One region of the Microbacterium sp. A8/3-1 genome, then DNA from elsewhere that is predicted to be linked to it. Evidence: riboswitches for the same ligand, from Rfam matches in the RefSeq annotation. Region 1 holds a riboswitch; the other holds the start of a gene.
What was found. Region 1 has a riboswitch for FMN ahead of ribD (bifunctional diaminohydroxyphosphoribosylaminopyrimidine deaminase/5-amino-6-(5-phosphoribosylamino)uracil reductase RibD). Riboswitches for the same ligand answer to the same signal wherever they lie in the genome.
Positions count from the first base shown of each region.

Region 2: another riboswitch for FMN. It lies ahead of ABS642_RS05440 (6,7-dimethyl-8-ribityllumazine synthase); the one in region 1 lies ahead of ribD (bifunctional diaminohydroxyphosphoribosylaminopyrimidine deaminase/5-amino-6-(5-phosphoribosylamino)uracil reductase RibD).

Region 1 covers NZ_CP158357.1:1,464,149-1,475,257, reverse strand. Annotated here, with positions in the region: gene ABS642_RS07385 (sugar ABC transporter permease) at 1-722, opposite strand, end outside; gene ABS642_RS07380 (LacI family DNA-binding transcriptional regulator) at 882-1,868, shown strand; gene ABS642_RS07375 (Fe-S protein) at 1,875-2,228, opposite strand; gene ribH (6,7-dimethyl-8-ribityllumazine synthase) at 2,282-2,755, opposite strand; gene ribA (GTP cyclohydrolase II) at 2,752-4,020, opposite strand; partial or broken gene ABS642_RS07360 (riboflavin synthase) at 4,017-4,652, opposite strand; partial or broken gene ribD (bifunctional diaminohydroxyphosphoribosylaminopyrimidine deaminase/5-amino-6-(5-phosphoribosylamino)uracil reductase RibD) at 4,749-5,753, opposite strand; FMN riboswitch at 5,826-5,973, opposite strand; partial or broken gene ABS642_RS07350 (DNA-formamidopyrimidine glycosylase family protein) at 6,041-6,905, opposite strand; gene ABS642_RS07345 (GNAT family N-acetyltransferase) at 6,974-7,537, opposite strand; gene mfd (transcription-repair coupling factor) at 7,599-11,109, shown strand, end outside.
Region 2 covers NZ_CP158357.1:1,071,318-1,082,426, forward strand. Annotated here, with positions in the region: gene ABS642_RS05425 (ATP-binding protein) at 1-805, shown strand, start outside; gene ABS642_RS05430 (response regulator) at 802-1,497, shown strand; gene ABS642_RS05435 (FAD-binding protein) at 1,502-2,854, opposite strand; FMN riboswitch at 2,913-3,056, shown strand; gene ABS642_RS05440 (6,7-dimethyl-8-ribityllumazine synthase) at 3,070-3,504, shown strand; gene ABS642_RS05445 (FMN reductase) at 3,530-4,174, opposite strand; gene ABS642_RS05450 (LLM class flavin-dependent oxidoreductase) at 4,176-5,402, opposite strand; gene ABS642_RS05455 (acyltransferase family protein) at 5,514-6,644, shown strand; gene ABS642_RS05460 (serine hydrolase) at 6,654-7,517, shown strand; gene efeB (iron uptake transporter deferrochelatase/peroxidase subunit) at 7,525-8,835, opposite strand; gene efeO (iron uptake system protein EfeO) at 8,862-10,094, opposite strand; gene efeU (iron uptake transporter permease EfeU) at 10,091-11,035, opposite strand.

The sequences.
Region 1 (11,109 bases):
TTGAACAGCTGGAAGCTGCCGATGATCGAGAAGATCGTCGCGATGACGAGGGCTCCGCGGACGGAGGGGATCTTGATCGAGAAGATCGTGCGCCAGGCGCCTGCACCGTCGAGCGAGGCGGCCTCGTACATGTCGGTGGGGATCGTCTTGAGCGAGGAGTAGAAGATCAGCATGTTGTAGCCGACGAACTCCCACGTCACGATGTTGCCGATCGAGACCAGCATCCATTCCTTCGCGAAGGGGGTGACCGCGTCGATGCCGAGGAAGTCGTTGACGTTGCTCGCGAGACCGAACTGGTCGCCGTAGATGTAGCCCCACATGAGAACGGCGACGACGGCGGGCACGGCGTACGGCAGGAAGATGATGATGCGGAAGAAGGATGCTCCGCGCAGTCGGGCGCTGTCGAGGGCGAGTGCCGCGCCGAGGGCGAGGATCAGCATGATCGGCACCTGCACGACGAGGAAGATCAGCACGCGGCCGAACGCCTCCCAGAACTGCGGGTCGCTCAGCGCGCGGACGTAGTTGTCGAGGCCGACGAACGCGGTGCCGCCGATGAGCTTCTCCTGGAAGAAGCTCAGGTAGAGCGCGTAGGCGAGCGGTGTCAGGAACACCAGGGCGAACACGACCATGAACGGGCCGACGAAGGCCCATCCCTTCCAGTCGCGCTTGTCGCGGCGTCGGATGCCGAGGGCTCCGAGTGCTGCGGGGTTTTCAGTCGTCATCGACGAGACCTTCTTCGAGTAAGTGCGCTCGATGCGCCATGTGTCTACGTCAACATATGCGATCGACTGCTAGTGTGTCAACGTCAACATATGAATGGATGGTTGATCGTGTCCTCGGAGCATCTGGCAGAGCCCTCGCAGCGTCGTCGCGAGCCGTCGATGGAGGACGTGGCACGGGAGGCCGGGGTCTCCGGTCAGACCGTCTCGCGCGTGGTGAACGCCCGCGGATACGTCGGCGCCGCCACGAGAGAACGCGTCGAAGCGGCCATGCAGAGCCTCGGCTACCGACCGAACAGCGCCGCCCGCGCCCTGCGATCCGGTCGCTTCCGCACCATCGGCGTGGTGATGTTCTCGTTCAGCTCGTACGGCAACCAGCGCACGCTCGACGCGATCGCCGTGCGCGCCGCGCAGCTCGGCTACGCCCTCACCCTCATCCCTGTCGAATCGAGCGCGGGGGAGACGGTCGAAGGCGCCTTCCGCCGACTCGAGGAGCATGCGGTCGACGGCATCATCATCGTGATCGAGGCTCATCAGCTCGATGAGGCCGACATCGAGATCCCCGCCGCGCTGCCGGTCGTGTTCGTGGACTCGAACCGCGGCGACCTGCATCCGTTCGTCGACACCGACCAGGCTCAGGGAGCGCGGCTCGCGACCGAGCATCTGCTCGATCTCGGACACGACACGGTCTGGCATGTCGCCGGGCCGGCGAAGTCCTATTCCGCGGAGCGACGTCGTGAGGCCTGGCGGGCGACCCTCGACGCGCGCGACCGCGCCATCCCCGAGGTGCTGCAGGGCGACTGGTCTGCCGCATCCGGCTATGAGGCTGGCCTCCGTCTGCGCGAGATCGACGATGTGACGGCGGTGTTCGCCGCGAACGACCAGATGGCGATCGGCGTGCTGCGCGCGTTCCGCGAGGTGGGTCGCGAGGTGCCGGGCGATGTCAGCATCGTCGGTTTCGACGGACTGCCGGATGCCGCGCAGCTGTGGCCACCGCTCACGACCGTTCAGCAGCATCCGGAACGTGTCGGCGCGCTTGCGGTCGATGCCCTTCTCGCCGAGCTCGACGGGGAAGAGCGGGTGCATACGCCGCTCGTCGGCACCGAGCTCATCGTGCGCGAGAGCACGGGCACCCCGCGGGTCCGCTGAGGTCGCTCAGCGCCAGAGCAGCGCGAGAGCGGCGTTCGTGACCGCCAGGATGCCGATGAGCCAGAACACTGGCGACGGCACGGCCGCCCCTCGCTTCTGACGCGCCATGCCGATGCCGAGCATCGCGCCGATGACCAGCAGAATGACGAGCTTCGTGCCGATCTTGACGTAATTGAGGTCGTAGTCGATGCCCCACGGCGCCGCCAGGGCGAGACCGGCGAGACCGGCGATGGCCAGGCCGTAGTCCATGATCTTGGTGATCTTGCGCTCTCCGCCGAATGCCTGCACGGCCCAGGAGCCGAAGAGCACGGCGAAGCCGATGAGGTGGACGAGCACGACGATCAGGCGCAGGGTCTCCATGCGCTCACCGTAGCGATCCCGACCGATATTCCGCCAGCAAGGCGAGGCTGACCTCAGCCGCGAAGCTCGCGTACCAGGAGGGCAGTCCGCAGCGCGGCATCCGCGGCTTCGGCGCCCTTGTCCTCCTTGGAGCCCGCAAGCCCCGCACGGTCGAGTCCCTGCTGCTCGTCGTCGAGGGTCAGCACGCCGAACCCGACGGGCTTGCCCGCATCGAGCGAGACCCGAGTGAGGCCGTCGGTCGTCGCCGCCGACACGTACTCGAAGTGCGGTGTGCCACCGCGGATGATGACGCCGAGAGCGACGACCGCATCCGCTCCGCCCGCGAAGGCGGCCTGCGCCGCGATCGCCAGCTCGAACGACCCGGGCACGCGCACCACGCGGTGCGTCGCCTGGGCCTCGTCCAGCACGCGCTCGGCTCCGGCGATCAGGCCGTCGGAGATCGCCTCATGCCAGGTGCCGGCGATGATCACGACGTTCAGCCCGCGGCCGTCGATCTTGTCGGTCTTCGGTGCTCCTGCGCCGCTCATTCGTGGTCCTCTCCGTGGGCGAGAGCCTCTGCGAGCTCGTCCGCGCCGATGATGTGACCCATACGGTCACGCTTGGTCTCCAGGTACTGGTGGTTGTTCGGGCCGACGCCGACGATCAGGGGCACCTGCTCGATGATGTCGAGTCCGAGCTCGCGCAGCTGCGTCACCTTGTCGGTGTTGTTCGTGAGCAGGCGCACGCGCGAGACCCCGAGGTCGTTCAGGATGCCGGCCGCCGCCGCGTACTCGCGGGCATCGGCGGGGAGGCCGAGCGCGAGGTTGGCGTCCACGGTGTCGAGGCCCTCCTCCTGGAGGCTGTAAGCCCGCAGCTTGTTGATGAGTCCGATTCCGCGTCCTTCGTGTCCGCGCATGTAGACGACGACGCCGCCCTCCTTCTCGATCGCGTCGAGTGCCGCGTCGAGCTGCGGTCCGCATTCGCACTTCAGGGAGCCGAAGGCCTCGCCGGTCAGGCACTCCGAGTGCACGCGCACGAGGGCGGTGTCGGTGAGCTCGCCGGAGACGACCGCGAGGTGGTCGGTGCCGGTGACACGGTCCTTGTAGGCGAGGAAGCGGAACGTGCCGTGGGTCGTGGGAACGGTCGCGTCGGCGCGCAGGCTCACACGGCGACCACGAACAGCTTTCGGCGTCGCCCCCTCGGGGTCGATCTCGTTGAGATGCGCGATCAGCTGCTCGATCGTGATCACGGGGACGCCGTCGCGGGCGCCGAGTTCCAGCAGTCCGGGGAGGCGCATCATGCTGCCGTCCTCGGCCACGACCTCGGCGATGCCGCCGACCGGCTGGAGGCCGGCGAGCTTCATCAGTTCGACGGCCGCTTCGGTGTGGCCGCTGCGCTCGCGCACGCCGCCGTCGACGGCCCGGAGCGGCAGGACATGACCCGGGCGGATGATGCTCGTCGCGGTCGACGCCGGGTTCGCCAGCACGTTCAGGGTGTGGGCGCGGTCGTGTGCGCTGATGCCGGTGGTGACGCCCTCCGCGGCATCCACGCTCACGGTGTACGCGGTGGAGCGGGCATCCTCGCTCGCGGCGACCATCGGCGGCAGGTTCAGGCTGTCGGCGAGGTCGGCGGGCATGGGGGCGCAGATGAAGCCCGACGACCAGCGCACGGTCCAGGCGACCCACTCGGGGGTGGCGAGCTCGGCCGACAGGATGACGTCGCCCTCGTTCTCGCGGTTCTCGTCGTCTGCGACGAGGACGGGGCGCCCGGCGCGCAGCGCTTCGAGGGCCTCGGGGATGGTGGAAAGGCTCATCGCGAGCCTCCTTCCGGTGCAGCGGCGGTGGTCGGCCGGAACGCGAGCAGGCGCTCGACGTGGCGGGCGAGGATATCGGTCTCGAGGTTCACGCGGTCGCCCACGGCACGGGTGCCGAGAGTGGTCGCGGCGAGGGTCTCCGGGATCAGCGAGATCTCGAACCAGTGGCCACCCTGGGTCCCTGAGTCGCCCCGGGTCCCTGAGTCACCCTGGGTCCCTGAGCTCGTCGAAGGGGCGGCGCTGACCGCGCTCACCGTGAGCGAGGTGCCGTCGACGGAGATCGAGCCCTTATCGACGACGAGCGGGGCGAGATCGTCCGGCAGGCTCACTCGCAGCACGCTCCACTGGGCTCCGGGACGCACCTCGAGGACCTCGCCGACCCCGTCGACGTGGCCCTGCACGATGTGGCCGCCGAGACGCGCGCCGACGGGCATGGCCTTCTCGATGTTCACGCGCGTGCCGACGGTCGCCCCGCCGATCGCGGCGACGTCGAGGGTCTGCTTCATCACGTCGGTGTCGAACGTGTCTGCGGTGGATCCCACGACGGTGAGGCAGACGCCCGACACGGCGATGGACTCGCCGTGCACGGCATCCGCCGCGGCCTTGGGGGCGCGCACGGTCAGACGCCAGCCGTCGCCTGAGGGCGCGATCGCGGTGATCTCGCCGATCTCCTCGATGATTCCGGTGAACATCAGTCGATTCCTTCGTTCTGAGAGAGGGTCGTCGGCGGGCCGCGCGATCGCGAGCAGGTCGGGACCGAGGGGGAGCCATTCCGCCACGGTGAGGCGGCGGGCCTGGTCGATCGAGGCGACGCCGATGTCGGTCAATGCGAGGCGGTCGCCGCCGAGCAGGACGGGAGCGATGTAGGCGAGCACGCGGTCGGCGAGACCGGCGGCGATGAACGCACTGGCCAGCGTCGGCCCGCCCTCGACGAACACGCTCTGGATCCCTCGGGCGTGCAGATCGGCCGTGACGGCCTGCAGATCGTGGGTGTCGTAGAACAGGGGCGGATGCGGATGCCGGTGCACCGCGGCATCCGACGGCGTCGGACGCGTTCCGATGACCACGGGGATCGGCTGGTTCGGGTGCAGCGCATCGCCGTGCCGCGCCGTGAGCGCCGGGTCGTCGGCCAGCACGGTGCCGGTGCCGACCGCGATGGCATCGGCCTGCGCGCGACGGAGGTGCACGTCGGCCCTGGCCGCGGGACCCGTGATCCACTGGCTCGAGCCATCGGCGGCGGCAGCCCGCCCGTCGAGGCTCTGCGCCCACTTCACCGTGATGTGCGGGCGGCCCAGACGCTGAGCGGTGAGCCATCCGTCGATCAGTGCATGTGCGGCATCCGCCTGCTCCCCGGACTCGACGCTCACGCCGGCGGCGCGCAGACGCTCGGCTCCGCCACCCGAGGCGACGCCGGGGTCGTCGAGCGCGTAGACGACGCGGGAGACGCCGGCTTCGATGAGCGCCACGGCGCAGGGGCCGGTGCGTCCGGTGTGGTTGCAGGGCTCGAGCGTCACGACCGCGGTCGCTCCTCGGGCCGCGCCGGGAGCGAGCTTCGACAGCGCGTCGACCTCGGCGTGCGGCGTGCCGGCACCGTGGTGCCAGCCCTCTGCGAGCACCTCGCCGTCGGGGGAGAGGATGAGTGCACCGACCTGCGGGTTCACGCCGCGCGGGCCGCGGGCGGCGAGCTCGAGCGCACGGCTCATCGCCTCGCGCTCTGTCCCGTTCACTGCCATCCGTCGTCCTCCTGTGAGGCTCCGGAGCTTCTCCTGATCGGAGAGGGGAGACAGAAGGCGCGCACAGCTGCGCCTCGTGCTGCCTCCCTTCCGGACTAGCGAGGTCTCCCTCACATCACCGTCGGTCCCGGAATTCCACCGGATCGGCATCTCGGATGGACCGAGACGCTCGCGGACTGTCACCGCCGGTTCGGATTCTCACCGACCCCGGAGCACGTTTGATGCTCTGAGTGTACTCAACGCGTCTGAGGACATTTCATTCCGCGTCATCGAGCGGCGCGTGCTCGTCACTTGAGCAGCCGCGAGAGACGGCGATCGGCGAGCACCTTGCCACCCGTCTGGCACGTCGGGCAGTACTCGAGCGAGCGGTCGGCGAAGAACACGCTGCGCACGGTGTCGCCGCAGACCGGACACGTCTCACCCCGTCGGGCGTGCACCTGCATGCCCCGGCGCTTGGCGTCCTTGAGGTCGGCGGGCGGCTTGCCGGATGCCTCGGCGACGGCTTCGGTCAGGGTCTCCTGCATCGCGGTGAACAGCCGATCGACCTCGGCGTCGTCGAGCTTCCCTGCGATGGCGTACGGCGACATCTTCGCGGCGTGCAGGATCTCGTCGGAGTACGCGTTGCCGATGCCGGCGATGACCGCCTGGTCGCGCAGCAGGCCCTTGATCTGCATGCGACGGTCCGCGAGGAGGGCGGCGAATGCATCGCGCGTGAACCCCCGGATCGAGCGGGTCGGGGCCGAGCCTCGCGATGCCGGGGACCTCCTGCACATCGCGCACGACGTAGACCGCGAGAGACTTCTTGGTTCCGGCCTCGGTGAGGTCGAACCCGCTGCCGTCGTCGAAGGCGATGCGCAGCGCGATCGGCGATTTGCCCGGCTTGATCAACGTCGCCGGCAGCGCCTCGTACCAGCGCAGCCAGCCGGCCTTGGCCAGATGGAACACGAGGTGCAGGTCGTCGCCGCAGGACAGCACGACGAACTTGCCGAGCCGAGCGGATGCCGTGACCTCGGCACCCTGGAGGGCGGAGATCGGGGGATCGTAGGTCTTCAGCGCGGCGATCGCCGCCACGCTCGCGCGGGTGATCGTGCGCCCGACGGCGCGCTCGCCGAGGAACGCGGTGAGTCCCTGGACCTCCGGCATCTCGGGCATGGTGTCATCCTGCCATCGGCATCCGACACTGTCACGCGAGCACTGTCACGCGCCGATGGGGCCGGCGTTCAGAGCACGGGCCACGCCACCGGGGTGCGGTCGTCGTCCACGAGCAGCCCGGCGATCCAGCCGTCGTCGCGGCCGCGGGGACCCGTGAGCGCCTGGCGCTGCAGGCCCTCGTACTGGAACCCGAGGGCTCGGGCGGCCCGCGCAGAGGGCTCGTTCCCGGCGACGGCCTGCCAGCGGATGCGGACGAGTCCCAGCTCGGCGAAGCCCCAGTCGATCACCGCGCGGGCGGCTTCGACGATGTATCCCCGGCCTCGAGCGGATGCCGTCACCCAGAACCCGATCTCGGCATGTGCGCCGGCGTGATGGGTCTCGATGTCGTGCAAGCCGATCATGCCCACGAGGATGTCGTCGGCGAAGATGGCCCAGACGGTCTCCTTCCCCTCGGCCCACCATCCGTCGACCAGCTTCACGAAGTCCTCGGCGTGCTCACGTGTGTACGGACTCGGCACCGTCGTCCAGCGCGGGATCTCGGGGTCCTGGCATGCCGCCTCGATCGCGGCGATGTCGGCCTCGGTCGGTGCGCGCAGCACGAGTCGTTCGGTGGTGAGGGTGACCGTTTCCATCCCGACAGCCTAGTGAGCGTGCGCGCGCCGCCATGTCGGTGGGCGCGACTAGTCTTGTCCGGTGACTGTTCCGGGGATTCTGCGCGCCTTGGAAGAGGCGTCTCTGTACCGTGACGCCCTCAGCTGGGCGCACACCGACGCCGACCTCGGCCTGGTCGACGGACTCGACGCTCCGGCGCTGGCCGGGCTGCTCGAGAAGCGCGGTGCCGCGGGGCACCCCTCGGCTCTGCTCGCCGTCGCGCCGACCGGCCGCCGCGCCGAGAGCCTCGCGCATGCGCTCGCGGCCTACCTCCCGACAGCCGAGATCCTCACGTTCCCCGCCTGGGAGACCCTCCCGCACGAGCGGCTGAGTCCGAGCCCCGACACCGTCGGACAGCGACTGCAGACGCTGCGCCGGATCGCCGAGTGGTCCGGCGACCATCCGCTCGTCGTCGTCGCCTCGGTGCGCGCGGCGCTGCAGCCGATCGCGGGCAACCTCGGCGAGATCGCGCCGCTCGAGCTCGTGACCGGCAGCCGGGGGAACGAGCTCGACCATGTGGCCGAGCAGCTCGTGGAGCGCGCCTACTCGCGGGTCGACATGGTCTCGCGTCGCGGCGAGTTCGCCGTGCGCGGCGGCATCCTCGACGTCTTCCCTCCCACGTCGGAGCACCCGTACCGCGTCGAGTTCTTCGGCGACGAGATCGATCAGATCCGCGCGTTCTCGGTCGCCGATCAGCGCTCGCTGCCGGGAGACATCCCGGGTGTCGACCTGCCCCCGAGCCGCGAGCTGCTGCTCACACCTGACGTGCGCGAGCGGGCACGCGCCCTGATCGGCGGGTTCCCGGCGATCTCGGGGATGCTCGAGAAGATGGCCGAGGGCATCCCGGTCGAGGGCATGGAGTCGCTGCTCCCCGCCGTGTCGGGTCCGCTCAAGTCGCTGGCCGAGTACCTGCCGGAGGGCAGCGCGACGGCCGTCGTCGACCCCGAGCGCTCCACCGCGCGCGCCATCACCCTCGGCGAGACGAACCGCGAGTTCCTCGACGCCGCGTGGAGCGCGGCCACGTCGGGCGCCTCGGCGCCGATCGATCTCGGAGCCGGCGACTTCCGTACGATCGCCCAGCTGCGCGAGGTCGTGCGCGACCGCGGCGGCGTCTGGTGGCGGCTGAGCCCGTTCGGGGCTGGACTCGGCGAGGGCGATGCCGAGGCGACGAACCTCGATGCCGCCGTCATCCCGTCGTTCCACGGCAACGTCGACGGCGCGATCTCGTTCGTCGAAGCGAAGGTCTCGGACGGCTGGCGGGTCGTCGTCATCTCCGCGGGCTCCGGACTCGTCGATCGGGCGCGCGACGTGCTCGCCGACCGCGGCATCGCCGCGCGCGTCGTCGAGTCGCTCACGGAAGCTCCGGAGGCCGGGATCGCGACACTCGTCACCGGTTCGGTCGAGGCGGGCTTCCAGATCTCCGAGGCGAAGCTCGCCGTCCTCACCGACAACGAGTTCTACGGCCGCACGATCGGCGGCGACCAGCGTGTCGTCAAGAAGCTCGCCTCGCGCCGCAAGAACGTCGTCGACCCGCTGCAGCTCAAGCCCGGCGACCACGTGGTGCACGCCACGCACGGCATCGGCCGCTTTGTCGAGATGACCAAGCGCGAGGTGTCGACCGGCGGACGCAACGCCACCAAGTCGATCCGCGACTATCTCGTCCTGGAGTACGCGCCGTCCAAGCGCGGCTACCCCGGCGACAAGCTGTACGTGCCGACGGACCAGCTCGATCTGCTGTCGAAGTACGTCGGCGGCGAGGCCCCGACGCTCTCCAAGATGGGCGGCAGCGACTGGTCGCAGGCCAAGGGCAAGGCTCGCAAGGCGGTGCGCGACATCGCCGTCGAGCTCGTCAAGCTGTACTCGGCGCGGATGAGCGCGAAGGGGCACGCCTTCGGACCGGACACCCCCTGGCAGCGCGAGCTCGAAGAGGCGTTCCCGTTCGCCGAGACTCCCGACCAGCTGCAGACGATCGACGAGATCAAGGCCGACATGGAGCGGCCCATCCCGATGGACCGCCTGCTCTCGGGAGACGTGGGCTTCGGCAAGACCGAGGTCGCCGTGCGCGCCGCGTTCAAGGCGATCCAGGACGGCAAGCAGGTCGCGATGCTCGTGCCGACGACGCTGCTCGTGAAGCAGCATATGGAGACGTTCACCGAGCGCTTCGCCGGATTCCCCGTCAAGGTGCGGGCGCTGTCGCGGTTCCAGAGCGACAAAGAGGTGCGTCTCACGCTGCAGGGACTCCTCGAGGGCTCCGTCGACATGGTCATCGGCACGCACCGCATCCTCACCGAGGGCATCGTCTTCAAAGACCTCGGCCTGATGATCATCGACGAGGAGCAGCGGTTCGGTGTCGAGCACAAGGACACGCTCAAGAAGCTGAAGACGAACGTCGACATCCTCGCGATGAGTGCGACGCCGATCCCTCGGACGCTCGAGATGGCGGTCACCGGCATCCGCGAGATGTCGACGCTCGCGACGCCGCCGGAGGACCGGCACCCGATCCTCTCGTTCGTGGGGCCCCGCAGCGACAAGCAGATGGCAGCGGCCATCCGTCGCGAGATCCTGCGCGAAGGTCAGATCTTCTTCGTGCACAACCGGGTGCAGTCGATCCAGCGCGTCGCCGCTCAGCTCGCCGAACTTGTTCCCGAAGCCCGCATCGCCGTCGCGCACGGTCAGATGGGGGAGCACCAGCTCGAGCAGGTCGTCGACGACTTCTGGGAGCGCAAGTTCGACGTGCTCGTCTCGACGACCATCATCGAGACCGGGCTCGACATCTCCAACGCGAACACGATCATCATCGATCGCGCCGACAAGTACGGCCTCAGCCAGCTGCACCAACTGCGCGGACGTGTCGGTCGTGGGCGCGAGCGGGCCTACGCCTACTTCCTCTACGACGAGATGAAGCCTCTGTCCGAGACCGCCGCCGACCGCCTGCAGACCATCGCGGTGAACAACGACCTCGGTTCGGGCATGCAGGTCGCGCTGAAGGATCTCGAGCTGCGCGGCGCGGGCAACATGCTCGGCGCCGAGCAGGCCGGTCACATCGCCGGCGTCGGCTTCGACCTGTATCTCCGCATGATCGGCGAGGCCGTGGCGACGTTCCGCGGCGACGAGGTCGAGAGCGGGCAGGAGCTACGCCTGGAGCTGCCGCTCGACGCGCGCATCCCCGAGTACTACATCGACAGCGAGAGGCTGCGTCTCGAGGCGTACCAGAAGCTCTCGGCCGCGTCGGCTGCGACGGCCAAGGACGAGGCGATCGATCAGGTCATCGAGGAGCTCGTCGACCGTTACGGCACGCCGCCGGAAGAGGTCGAGGGACTGCTGGCGATCTCGCGCCTGCGCCGCCGCGCCGCGCGCGCAGGGCTGACGGATGTCGTGGTGATGGGGTCGAATCTGCGCATCGCCCCGGCACGTCTCGAGGACTCGATCAAGGTGCGGCTGCAACGGCTCTACCCGAAGGCGAAGCTCGTCTCCGGCGGCGAGGCGCTCGTGGTGCCGATGCCGATGGTGGCGGCCGACGTGGGCGTGGGGCTCGAACCCCTGCCCGATGCGC
Region 2 (11,109 bases), 390 kb from region 1:
GACGACCGAGTCGATCACCGACACGCTGATCCGCCGTCTCCCCCTCACGCTCGGGATCACCGTGGGACTCGTCGCGCTCGGGGCAGGCGGAGCCCTGATCGCGCGCCGGGTCACCCGGCGCATCGCCGGCGACCTTCCACCCGGCCAGGTGCGTGATGCCGTGTCGTCGTACGAATCCATCCGGACCCTGGGCGAGGCACTGCGCGCCCAGACCCACGAGCACGGGAACCGGATGCACACCGCCGTCGCCCTGCTCGAGCTCGGGCGGAGCGACGAGGCGATCGAGATCCTCACCGAGACCTCGCGGCAGAGCCAATCCCTCGTCGACCAGGTCACAGCACGGCGCCAGGGCGACCCCGCGGTCGGTGCCCTCCTGCTGGGGAAGGCGTCTCAGGCGAAGGAGCGCGGCATCGACTGGCGTGTGCGCATCGATCCGGAGACCCCGCGCTCGCCGCTGTCGACGGTCGACAGCGTGTCGGTGCTCGGCAACCTCGTCGACAACGCGATGGATGCCGCGGCGGAGTCCGACGACCGCTGGGTGGCCGTCTCGCTCACGCCCGGCGCGGACGGCGGGATCGTGCTCGAGGTCTCGGACAGCGGACCTGGCGTCCCGATCGACCGCCGCGAGCAGATCTTCCAGCAGGGCTTCTCGACGAAGCCCGCTGATGCGCAGGGCCGAGGCATCGGCCTGGCGCTCGTGCGGTCGGTCGTCACGGGTGTCGGCGGCTCGGTGACGCTGGAGGGCGATCCCACGACCTTCCGCGTCATCCTGCCCGCAGCGGGAGCGCGGAGGCGCCGTTCATGATCCGGACGCTCATCGTCGACGACGACGCTCTGACCCTCGAACTCCATCGCGACTACCTCGCACGCCTCGACGGGTTCGAGGCCTCCGGAGAGTGCAGCGGAGCACGCGCCGCGGTGAGCGCGGTGCTGGATCGCCGGGGCGCGGACGCCTTCGACCTGGTCCTGCTCGACATCACGATGCCGGACGGCTCCGGTATCGATGTCCTGCGGGCTCTCCGTGCCAGGGCGGCCTCGGTCGACGTCATCGCGATCACCGGGGTGCGCGATGCGGAGACCGTGCGGCAGATGGCGGCTCTGGGCGTCTTCCAGTACCTCGTGAAGCCATTCCCGTTCGCGGTGTTCAAGGAGCGGATGGAGCAGTACCGCTCGTACCGGGATCAGGCCCGCACCACCGACGGCGAGGCGACGCAGGCCGAGATCGATGCGCTGCTCGGCCGCGCGACCGGCACGATCCTGCTGCCCAAGGGCCTGTCGGCAGCGTCCTTGGATCGCGTGACCTCTGCGCTGCGCGCGATGGGTCCGCTGTCGGCGAGCGAGGCGGCCGAGCGTCTGGGCATGTCCCGCGTCGCCGTGCGGCGCTACCTCGAGCATCTTGCCGCCGAGGGCGTGCTCCTCCGGACGGCGCGATACGGCGCGCGCGGACGCCCCGAGACCGAGTACCACTGGAACCGGGGCACCGGCGACGACGCCTGACGACTCAGCGCGGAAGGCGTCCCGCGTGCAGTACCCCTTCGGGGTCGACGGCGGCGCGGACAGCGCGCAGCCGATCGAGGTCGGCCGAGGTACCGCCGCGGTCGAGCGTCTGTCCCGGCCCCAGGAAGGTCGGCACCGTACGCGAGGCCTCTGCGTGCGCCAGTACATCGACGAACCCCGCGAGACTCGCGTCTCCCGGTTCGCGGGGCGCGCCGGGGAACAGCGGCGCGAGCGCGTGCAGCAGCCAACCCGCCGAAGCCAGGCTCGCGAAGCCGCTGCGCCGTGGCGCGTCGAGCGCGCCGCCCAGCATCCGGATGTCGATCCCGATGATCGGAGCCTGCTCCGGCAGCTCGCGGAACTCCACGAGCGCATCGATCGTGGCGTCGTCCAACGTCGTGAGCGCCATGGACGCGCCACGGCCAGGGGTCGGCTCTGTCGGTTCGTTCGATGCCGCCACGAGGGCCGCCGGCGAAGTGGCTCCCGTCGTCTCGTGCTGCACCGCGCCGGCACGGCGGACCCGATCGATGAGCTCGTCCGCTGAGCCGTCGACAGACAACGCCTGTACCTCGAGGAAGCTGCGCCCGCGGATCGCCTCCGGCAGCTGTGGCGCGTCGGGCATGCGCATCGAGTTCATGAACACGTTGAGCGACGCCGGTGCGTCGGCCGCGAGGTCGCGCACGGCGCGGATCACCGCGGCGGCATCCGCCACGTCGAAAGTGAGGCTCGCACCCCACAGTGCCGGCGTGCGCACGAGATCGATCTCGAGGGCCGTGACGATGCCGACGACGCCGCCCGCGCCGCGCAGTGCCCACAGGAGATCCGGATCGCTGTCGTCGTCGAGGCGCTGGTGGGTGCCGTCGGCGCGCAGCACCCAGGCGGCGCGCAGGTTGTCGGAGCCGAGCCCCGCCGTGCGGCTGAACCACGAGTGCCCGCCACCCAGTGTGTAACCGGCCACGCTGACGACCGGACTCGTGCCGGCCGGAGCCGCCCAGCCGGTGCCCTCGAGGGCGTCGACGACCGCGCCCCAGCGGACACCTGTGCCCACTCGGAGGATCCCGGCATCCACGTCGACATCGAGCTCATCGAATGCCGACATCCGCAAGATGACAGCACCGTCGAGATCACTCGACGCTCCGTGCCCGCTCGGCTGGACGGCGAGGCGGAAGCCCGACGAGCGAGCGGCGCCGAGCAGTGCGTGCAGATCGGCGACATCCGCCGGAGCGGCGACAGCGAGGGGTCGCTGATCGATCGCGAGGTTCCATGGCTGCCGCGCCTCATCGAACCCGGCATCACCGGGACGGAAAAGGGAGCCGCTCAGTCGGTCGCGAAGGGCATCGAACGAGGAGATCGAGGTCATGACGCCACGGTAGGACATCCCTCGGACATTCGACCATACCCGGTGATAGCCTCGTGCCGAATGTCCTCAGGGCGGGGTGCGATTCCCCACCGGCGGTATCACGGCAGGGCCGTGGAGCCCGCGAGCGGACCCCACGGTGGGGTCTGCAGACCCGGTGCGATTCCGGGGCCGACGGTCACAGTCCGGATGGAAGAGGACGAGAGGGAGCAGTCATCATGCCCAGAATCGCCATCGTCGCCGCGCAGTGGCACGCCGAGATCGTCGACCAGGCCGTCGAATCCTTCGAGGGAAGGCTCGCGTCACTCGGCTTCGACGACGTCAGCATCCTCCGGGTACCCGGGGCCTTCGAGATCCCGCTGCACGCGCAGCGGCTCGCCCGCAGCGGTCGAGTCGACGCCATCGCCACCTGCGCGCTCGTCGTCGACGGCGGCATCTACCGCCATGACTTCGTGGCTTCCACGGTCGTGGATGCGCTGATGCGCGTGCAGCTGGAGACGGACGTGCCCGTGTTCTCGGCGGTCCTCACGCCGCACAACTTCCACGAGCACGACGAGCACCGCGAGTACTTCCGCCGTCACTTCTCCGTCAAGGGCGCCGAGCTCGCCGACGCGGTCGTGAAGACGCTCGCCGGACTCGACGCCCTCGCCTGATCGGCAGCGGAGGCGAACAGTCGCCTCACTCCCCCGCGAGACCGCCCAGCAGGTGGCCGAACGACCGGCCCTCACCGAGGTACGTCGCCGGGTCGAACGGGTCGGCGGCCGAGGTGGCGTCGCGTCGGGCCACCGCATCCGCGAGCTCCCGCGCGCCCTTCTCGACGCGCTTCGCGAGCGGAGCGACGTCGTCGCCGGACCCTCCCCAGTCGCTGGAGGCCGCGAACACGCCGGTCGAGACGGCGTCGGCATGCAGGTAGGCGAACAGCGGACGGATCGCGTAGTCGATCGCCAGCGAGTGCCGGGCGGTCCCGGCGTTCGCGCCGATGAGGACCGGCTTCCCGGTGAGCGCGTCGGGATCGAGCACGTCGATGAACGACTTGAACAATCCCGAGTAGCTGGTCGAGAAGATGGGCGTCACCACGATGAGCGCGTCGGCCGACACCACCGTGTTGATCGCCGTCTCCAGCGCCGGCGGCGCGAATCCGGTGAGCAGGTTGTTGGTGATGTCATGCGCGTAGTCGCGCAGCTCGATCACGTCGACGCTCGTCTCGATGTCGTGCTCGCGGAGCGCCTTCACCGTCTCGGCGGCCAGCCGATCGGCGAGCATCCGCGTGGACGAGGGATTCGAGAGACCGGCCGACACGACGGCGATGCGACGCACGGTCATCTCAGGCCTCCTTCCGGCTGAGCCCGAACGCGGCACCGGCCGGAGCCGGGGTGTCCTGGTAGGGCGAGTCGCCGGTCAGGTTGTCGCCGCGGTTGGCACCGGGGCGCGCCTGGCGGGTGGGCCCGTCGCCGAACTCCGCCTTCACGCGCGCGGCGTGGGTGGGAGCATCCGGCACGGTCTCCGGGCGACCCTGCGCGAGTTCCTTCCGCAGCACGGGCACGACCTCGGAGCCGAGGATGTCGAGCTGCTCGAGAACGATCTTGAGCGGAAGCCCGGCGTGGTCGATCAGGAAGAGCTGACGCTGGTAGTCGCCGTAGTGCTCGCGCATGGCGGCGTAGCGATCGATGATCTGCTGCGGCGACCCCACGGTGAGAGGCGTCATCTCGGTGAAGTCCTCCATGCTCGGACCGTGGCCGTAGACGGGCGCGTTGTCGAAGTACGGACGGAACTGGTTCGCCGCGTCCTGCGAGTTCGCGGCCATGAACACCTGACCGCCGAGACCGACGATGGCCTGCTCCGGGGTGCCGTGCCCGTAGTGCGCGTAGCGCTGACGGTACAGCTCGATGAGGCGCTGGTAGTGCTCCTTCGGCCAGAAGATGTTGTTCGCGAAGAAGCCGTCGCCGTAGTAGGCCGCCTGCTCGGCGATCTCCGGGGTGCGGATGGATCCGTGCCAGACGAAGGGCGCGATGCCGTCGAGGGGCCGCGGCGTGGACGTGAAGCCCTGCAGCGGGGTGCGGAACTTGCCCTCCCAGTCGACGACGTCCTCACGCCACAGCTTGTGCAGCAGGGCGTAGTTCTCGATCGCGAGAGGGAGTCCCTGACGGATGTCCTGGCCGAACCACGGGTACACCGGTCCGGTGTTCCCGCGACCGAGCATGAGGTCCATGCGGCCGTCGGACACGTGCTGCAGCATCGCGTACTCCTCGGCGATGCGCACCGGGTCGTTCGTCGTGATGAGCGTGGTCGAGGTCGAGACGATCAGACGCTCGGTCTGCGCGGCGAGGGCGGCGAGGAAGGTCGTGGGGCTCGAGGACCAGAACGGCGGGTTGTGGTGCTCGCCGATCGCGAAGACGTCGAGTCCGACCTCTTCGGCGTGCGTGGCGATCGTCAGCGTCGCCTTGATCCGCTCCTGCTCGCTGGGGGTGATGCCCGTGGTGGGATCGCGGGTGATGTCGCTGACCGACATGATGCCGAACTGCATCGCCTGCGCGCCTGACTGCTCGCTCATGATTGCTCCATTTTCCTCGAAGCGGATGACGGTGCATCCGTTTCTATTCATTTGAATGTATATGAGTCAACGCGATGCGGCCAACTTTATTCCCGACGGTAGCCTCGAAGGATGAGCAACGCAGCCGCGGCCCCTTCCGGTCCCCCGACCGGGTCGACGGCACGCCCTCGGCGCCGCGTCCCGTTCTGGGACAACGCCCGCTACGCGTGCATCGTGCTGGTGGTGCTGGGCCACGCGATCCAGCGGCTCATCTACGACTCCGACATCGCCTTCGCGTTCTACCTGGCCCTCTACGCCTTCCACATGCCGGCGTTCGCGATCATCTCGGGATACTTCTCGAAGTCCGGGTCGCCGACCAGGACGCAGATGGCCAGAGTCATCACCGACATCCTGGTGCCGTACCTCATCTTCGAGGTGCTGTGGACGCTCACCAAGTGGCTCGTGGAGGGCCAGGCGAACCCGAACATCACCAAGCCGTCCTGGACGCTGTGGTTCCTGCTGGCGCTGGGGATCTTCCGGCTGGTCCTCCCCTACCTCGCTCTGCTCCGCTGGCCGCTGGCCTGGACGATCGTGATCTCGATCGGCGTCGGGTACCTGCCGAACGTCGACAGCACCTTCTCGCTCTCGCGCACGCTGGGCCTCCTCCCGTTCTTCGCGTTCGGGTGGTGGCTCCGGGAGCGCGACATCGTCGCCCGATTCCGCCTCCTCGACTTCCGCCCCTGGTGGGTGCGCGTCGTCGCCGTCGCCGTTCTCGCGGCCACGGGCTGGGCGGCCTGGAACTGGCTCCCCGTGTGGCAGGCGATCGACCTGCGTCACTGGCTCTTCTACGAGGACTCCTACGCCGACCTCGGCGGTGAGCAGTGGTGGGCCGGCGGTCTCCGGTTCGCGCTGATGCTCCTCGCCGTCGTGCTCTGCGCGGCGTTCTTCGCGCTCATCCCCCGCGGGACCTACTGGTGGACGCACTTCGGCCAGTACACGATGTACGTGTTCCTCCTGCATTCGTTCGTGCTGTACCCCTTCCGCGAATCGGGCGCCCTGCGCGACCTCGAACCGACGTGGATCTGGCTGCCTCTCGTCACGATCCTGTCCGTCGTCGTCGCACTGGCCCTGGCGACGAAACCCGTCCGCTGGCTCTTCCGTCCGCTCGTCGAACCGCGCCCGAAATGGCTTTTCGCCGACCCCGCTCTCGCCTCCCGCGAGGGGCGGAGGAACGACCCGACCGGATCGCGGCGGCCGCGATAGCCTGAACGGATGCTCCGCGCCTCGACCATCCGCGATCAGATCGTCCAGCAGGCGGAGGAATCCGGCTTCGACGCGCACGGACTGCACGTCCTCATCGGCACGGATACCGCGGAGCACCGCTGGACCCCCGACGTCCGCGAGGACAGCCATTCCGTCGCGAAGGCCGTCTGCGTCCTCGCCGCCGGCATCGCCTCGGATGAGGGGCTCATCGATCTCGACGCCCCGGTCGGCACGTACGTCGACGACATCGATCTCGGACCCGGCGTCGATCGCGTGACGCTCCGCCGTCTCCTGAGCATGTCGAGCGGCATCGATCTGCCCTGGTCGGAGACCATGATGACCGATTGGCCCGATCTCGCGATCGAGTTCCTCGGCCGGCCGTCGCGAGGGTCCGTCTTCCAGTACTCCAACGCCAGCACCTATACGGCGATGACGGTGCTCGCCCGCCGCGTCGGCGACATCGCCGAGTATCTCGATCCGCGCCTCTTCCGTCCGCTCGGCATCCGCGACGTCGCCTGGGAGCGCTGCCCGAACGGCCGGATCATCGCCGGCGGAGGGCTCGCGCTGCGCACCGAGGAGCTCGCGCGCATCGGGGCTCTGATCCGCGACCGCGGGATGCGGGAGGGGTCCAGGCTGGTGTCGGCGGAGTGGATCGCCGCGATGCACTCCGACTGGGTGGTGGCGGGATCGACTCCCGGCTACGACCGCTACGCGCTCGCGGGCTGGGGTGGACCGGGTGGTGCGTGGCGGCTGCACGGCGCGCACGGCCAGCTGATCATCTTCGTGGACGACGCCGTGGTCACCATCACCGCGAACGATCACCTGGGCGCCGACGCCATGGCGGCCGCCGTCGTACAGATGCTCGCGAGCTGACGACCGCCTAGGCGAAGAGCTCGGCGCCCACGTAGGAGCCGGGCTTCACTCCCGCGGGGACCGCCCAGATGCCGGAGCCGACATGACGGATGTACTCGTTGAGGAGATCGGTCGAGAGGCGTCGCTGCAGGGTGATGAACTGCTCGGGGTCGCGCTGGTAGGACAGGAAGAAGAGCCCGGCGTCGAGCCTGCCCAGCTCGTTGTTCCCGTCGACGTAGTTGTAGCCGCGGCGGAGGATGCGGATGCCCTCGTTCTGCTCGGGGTGGGCGAGGCGCACATGGCTGTTCGCGTCGATCGACGCGCCGCCGAAGTCGGGTGCCGTGAACTCGTCGCCTCCGGAGAGCGGCGCGCCCTCCCCCTTGTCCCGGCCGATGATCGTGTCCTGCTCGGCGAGACGCACGCGATCCCAGGTCTCGATGAGCATGGCGATCTTGCGTGCCACCAGGTAGGAACCGCCAGCGAGCCAGGCCGGCTCGTCGTCGGATGCGACCCACACGTGATCCTCGAGCGCGGCCGCGTCGTCGGCCAGGATGTTCGCCGTGCCGTCCTTGAACCCGAAGAGGTTCCGCGGTGTCGCCTGCGCGGCGGTGGTGCGCGACGTCTTTCCGAACCCCAGCTGCGACCAGCGCAGCCGCGCACGGCCGAACGCGATCCGGCTGAGGTTGCGGATCGCGTGCACCGCCACCTGCGGGTCGTCGGCGCACGCCTGGACGCAGAGATCGCCGTGCGACGCCTGCGGGTTCAGGTCGTCTCCGAGGAAGGCCGGCAGGCGCTCCAGGCCGGCCGGGCGGAGCGCGGCGATCCCATAGCGATCGCCGTCCTCGTTCTCGAACAGCCCGGGTCCGAAGCCGAAGGTGATCGTGAGGCCTGCGGCCGGAAGCCCCAGCGCCTCGCCGGTGTCGTCGGGAGGCGCCTCCGCCGGACCGCCGACTGCGCCGCTGGCGCTCACCTCGAGCCCCTGCGTCATGCGGGCCGCCGCGTACGACCAGTCCTGCAGCAGGGAGATCAGGTCGTCGCGGTCGGTGCGCGGCATCATGTCGAAGCTCGCGAAATGCAGGTGGTCCTGCACGGAAGTCGTGATCCCGGCCTGATGCTCGCCGAAGAACTCGTGCACGGGCTGCGCGTCGGCGTGCGCTCGCGCGCGCCCGATCGCCACACCGCCCGCGATGCCGGCACCGCCACCCACCGCCAGTCCTGCGACGCCGCCTCCGATGGCGAGGCCCAGCAGGCCGCGCCTGCTCAGACCCGACGGAGGGGATGCCGCAGCCGTCTCGGCGGTCGCCGTCTCGGCCGCGGCATCCTCTTCTGGTTCGTTCACGTCCGTGATCGTATCGGCTCGGGCGATCAGTCGAGGACCGTGCCGGTCAGCTGCGAGAGCGGCTCGGCCAGGGCGTTGATCAGATCGGTGAACTCGCGCTTGTCGGCTTCGGTGAGCTCCGAGTAGCCGACGAAACCGTCGGTCAGCGAACCGTGGGCGGCCAGCGACTCCTCGAGAGCCGCGTAACCGGCCTCGATCTCCGACACGAGCGCCTTGCCGTCATCGCCCTGCGCCGCGGCGAAGTCCTGCACGAGGGAGAACGCCATCTTCGAGCCCTCGACGTTCGCGGCGAAGTCGTACAGGTCGGTTCCCGACCACCAGTCCTCCTCGCCGGAGATCTTGCCCGTCGCGACCTCGTCGAGCAGCGCGATCGCACCGTTGGAGATGCCGCCGATGCCCTGGTCCTCGAGCGCGGTGGTGAAGTCGTCCGAGTGCACGTAGTCGTAGAGCTCCTGCGCATCGGCGAGCAGCAGGTCGCCGAAGTCGGCCCGCTCCGCTGGGGGCGACGGCGCCCAGTCCTGCCAGGCGGGAGTCTCGCCGTCGGCGTTCAGCGCATCCTGCGCCGGCACCCAGAGGTCCTTCTCGATGCGGTGGAAACCGGTCCAGTCCAGGCCCTCGGCGACGGCGTCGACCTCGCGGTAGTCGATGCGCGGGTCGAGGTCCCCGAGCGCCTCGGCGACCGGCTCGATGCGCTCGTAGTACGCGCGCACCTGCGGGAACAGCGCGCGGGCCGTCTCGTCGTCGCCCGACTCGTACGCGGCGACGAAGTCCTCGACCGCGGGGACCAGCTGGCCGACCTGGTCCTTCACGAAGGCCGCGTACAGGTCGACGGCCGCCTTCTTCTGCTCGGCGTCGGGGCCGTCGACGGCCACACGGTCGCCCGTGACGGTGAATGCGGTCTTCCCGACGCCCTCGCCGATCATGCCCGGCTTGCAGAGCGTGAAGTAGTCGCCGGGCTGCGCCACGACCGTCAGCGTGCGGGATGCCGCGGGTGCGATGTTCTCGACCTCGCCGACGATGCGCAGTCCGTCTTCTGCGAGCAGGTAGAACTCGGAGACCTGATCGGTGTCGTTCTTCACGTCGAACGTGAGCGTCCCGCTCTTCGCCGTCGCCGCGGACACGGCGCAGCCGGCATCCGTGGAGGAGACGTCGAAGGCCGCTGCGGCGCCGACGTCGCTCTTCGCGACGCAGCCGCTCAGGACGAGCGCGGCGGCGCCCGTGGCGGCCACCGCCCCGAGGATCCGGTGGAAGGTGGTCATGCTGCTCCTTGTGGTGAGTGAGATGCCGTTGCGAGCTGCGGATCCGTCGACGCGCGGGGCTTCGACGGGCGCCGCGAGCGGAGACCGCGGATGTACAGGGATCCGACGATGAGGATGTAGAGCGTCCAGGCGAGCACCTGCAGCCAGGTCATCGCGGGCATGAACCCGACGGTGGCCTGCAGGATCGCGGCAAGCGGGCCGCCCGGTGCGATCGTCGACGAGACGTCGAAGGCCCAGCCGAAGGGCAGACCGGCCCAGCCGACCGCCACACTGCCGGTGAGCGGGTCGATCGGAGCCGCGGCGGTGAACGGTCCGGGAAGAGCACCGGCTTCCTGCAGGTCCATGAGCGCATAGGCGAGCACGCCCGCTGCGACGATGACCAGGAAGCCGCCGGTCCAGGCGAAGAAGCGGCGCAGGTCCAGCTTCACGGCGCCGCGCGAGATCAGCCAGCCCACGATGACCGCGGCCACGAGACCGAGCAGTGCTCCGAGCACTGCGGAGGGCGCATCGCCGAACGACTGCACCATCGACCACAGCAACAGGGTCGTCTCGATGCCTTCGCGGGCGACCGAGACGAATCCGATCGCGATGAGGGCCCAGAGCCCGCCGGCGGTGAGCGCCCGGTCGATTCCGCCCTCGAGGGTCGCCTTCATCGTGCGCCCCGCGCGCTGCATCCAGAAGATCATCCAGGTGACCATGCCGACGGCCAGCAGCGACAGCGAGCCGCCGATCAGCTCCTGGGCGGTGAAGGTGAGCTCGTACGCGCCGAAGGTGAGCACCGCGCCGATCCCGAGAGCGAGGGCGATCGCGAGCCCGACCCCGGCCCAGAGCTTCGGCAGTGCATCCTGCCGCCCCAGTCGACGGAGGTAGGCGACGAGGATGCCGACGACGAGCGCGGCTTCGAGGCCCTCGCGAAGGCCGATGAGGAAGGTGGCGAGCACGGAATGTTCGACTCTCTTGTGATGACTGAGGTAAGGCATCCCTTACTCACGAGACTCTAGCACTGGGTAATGCG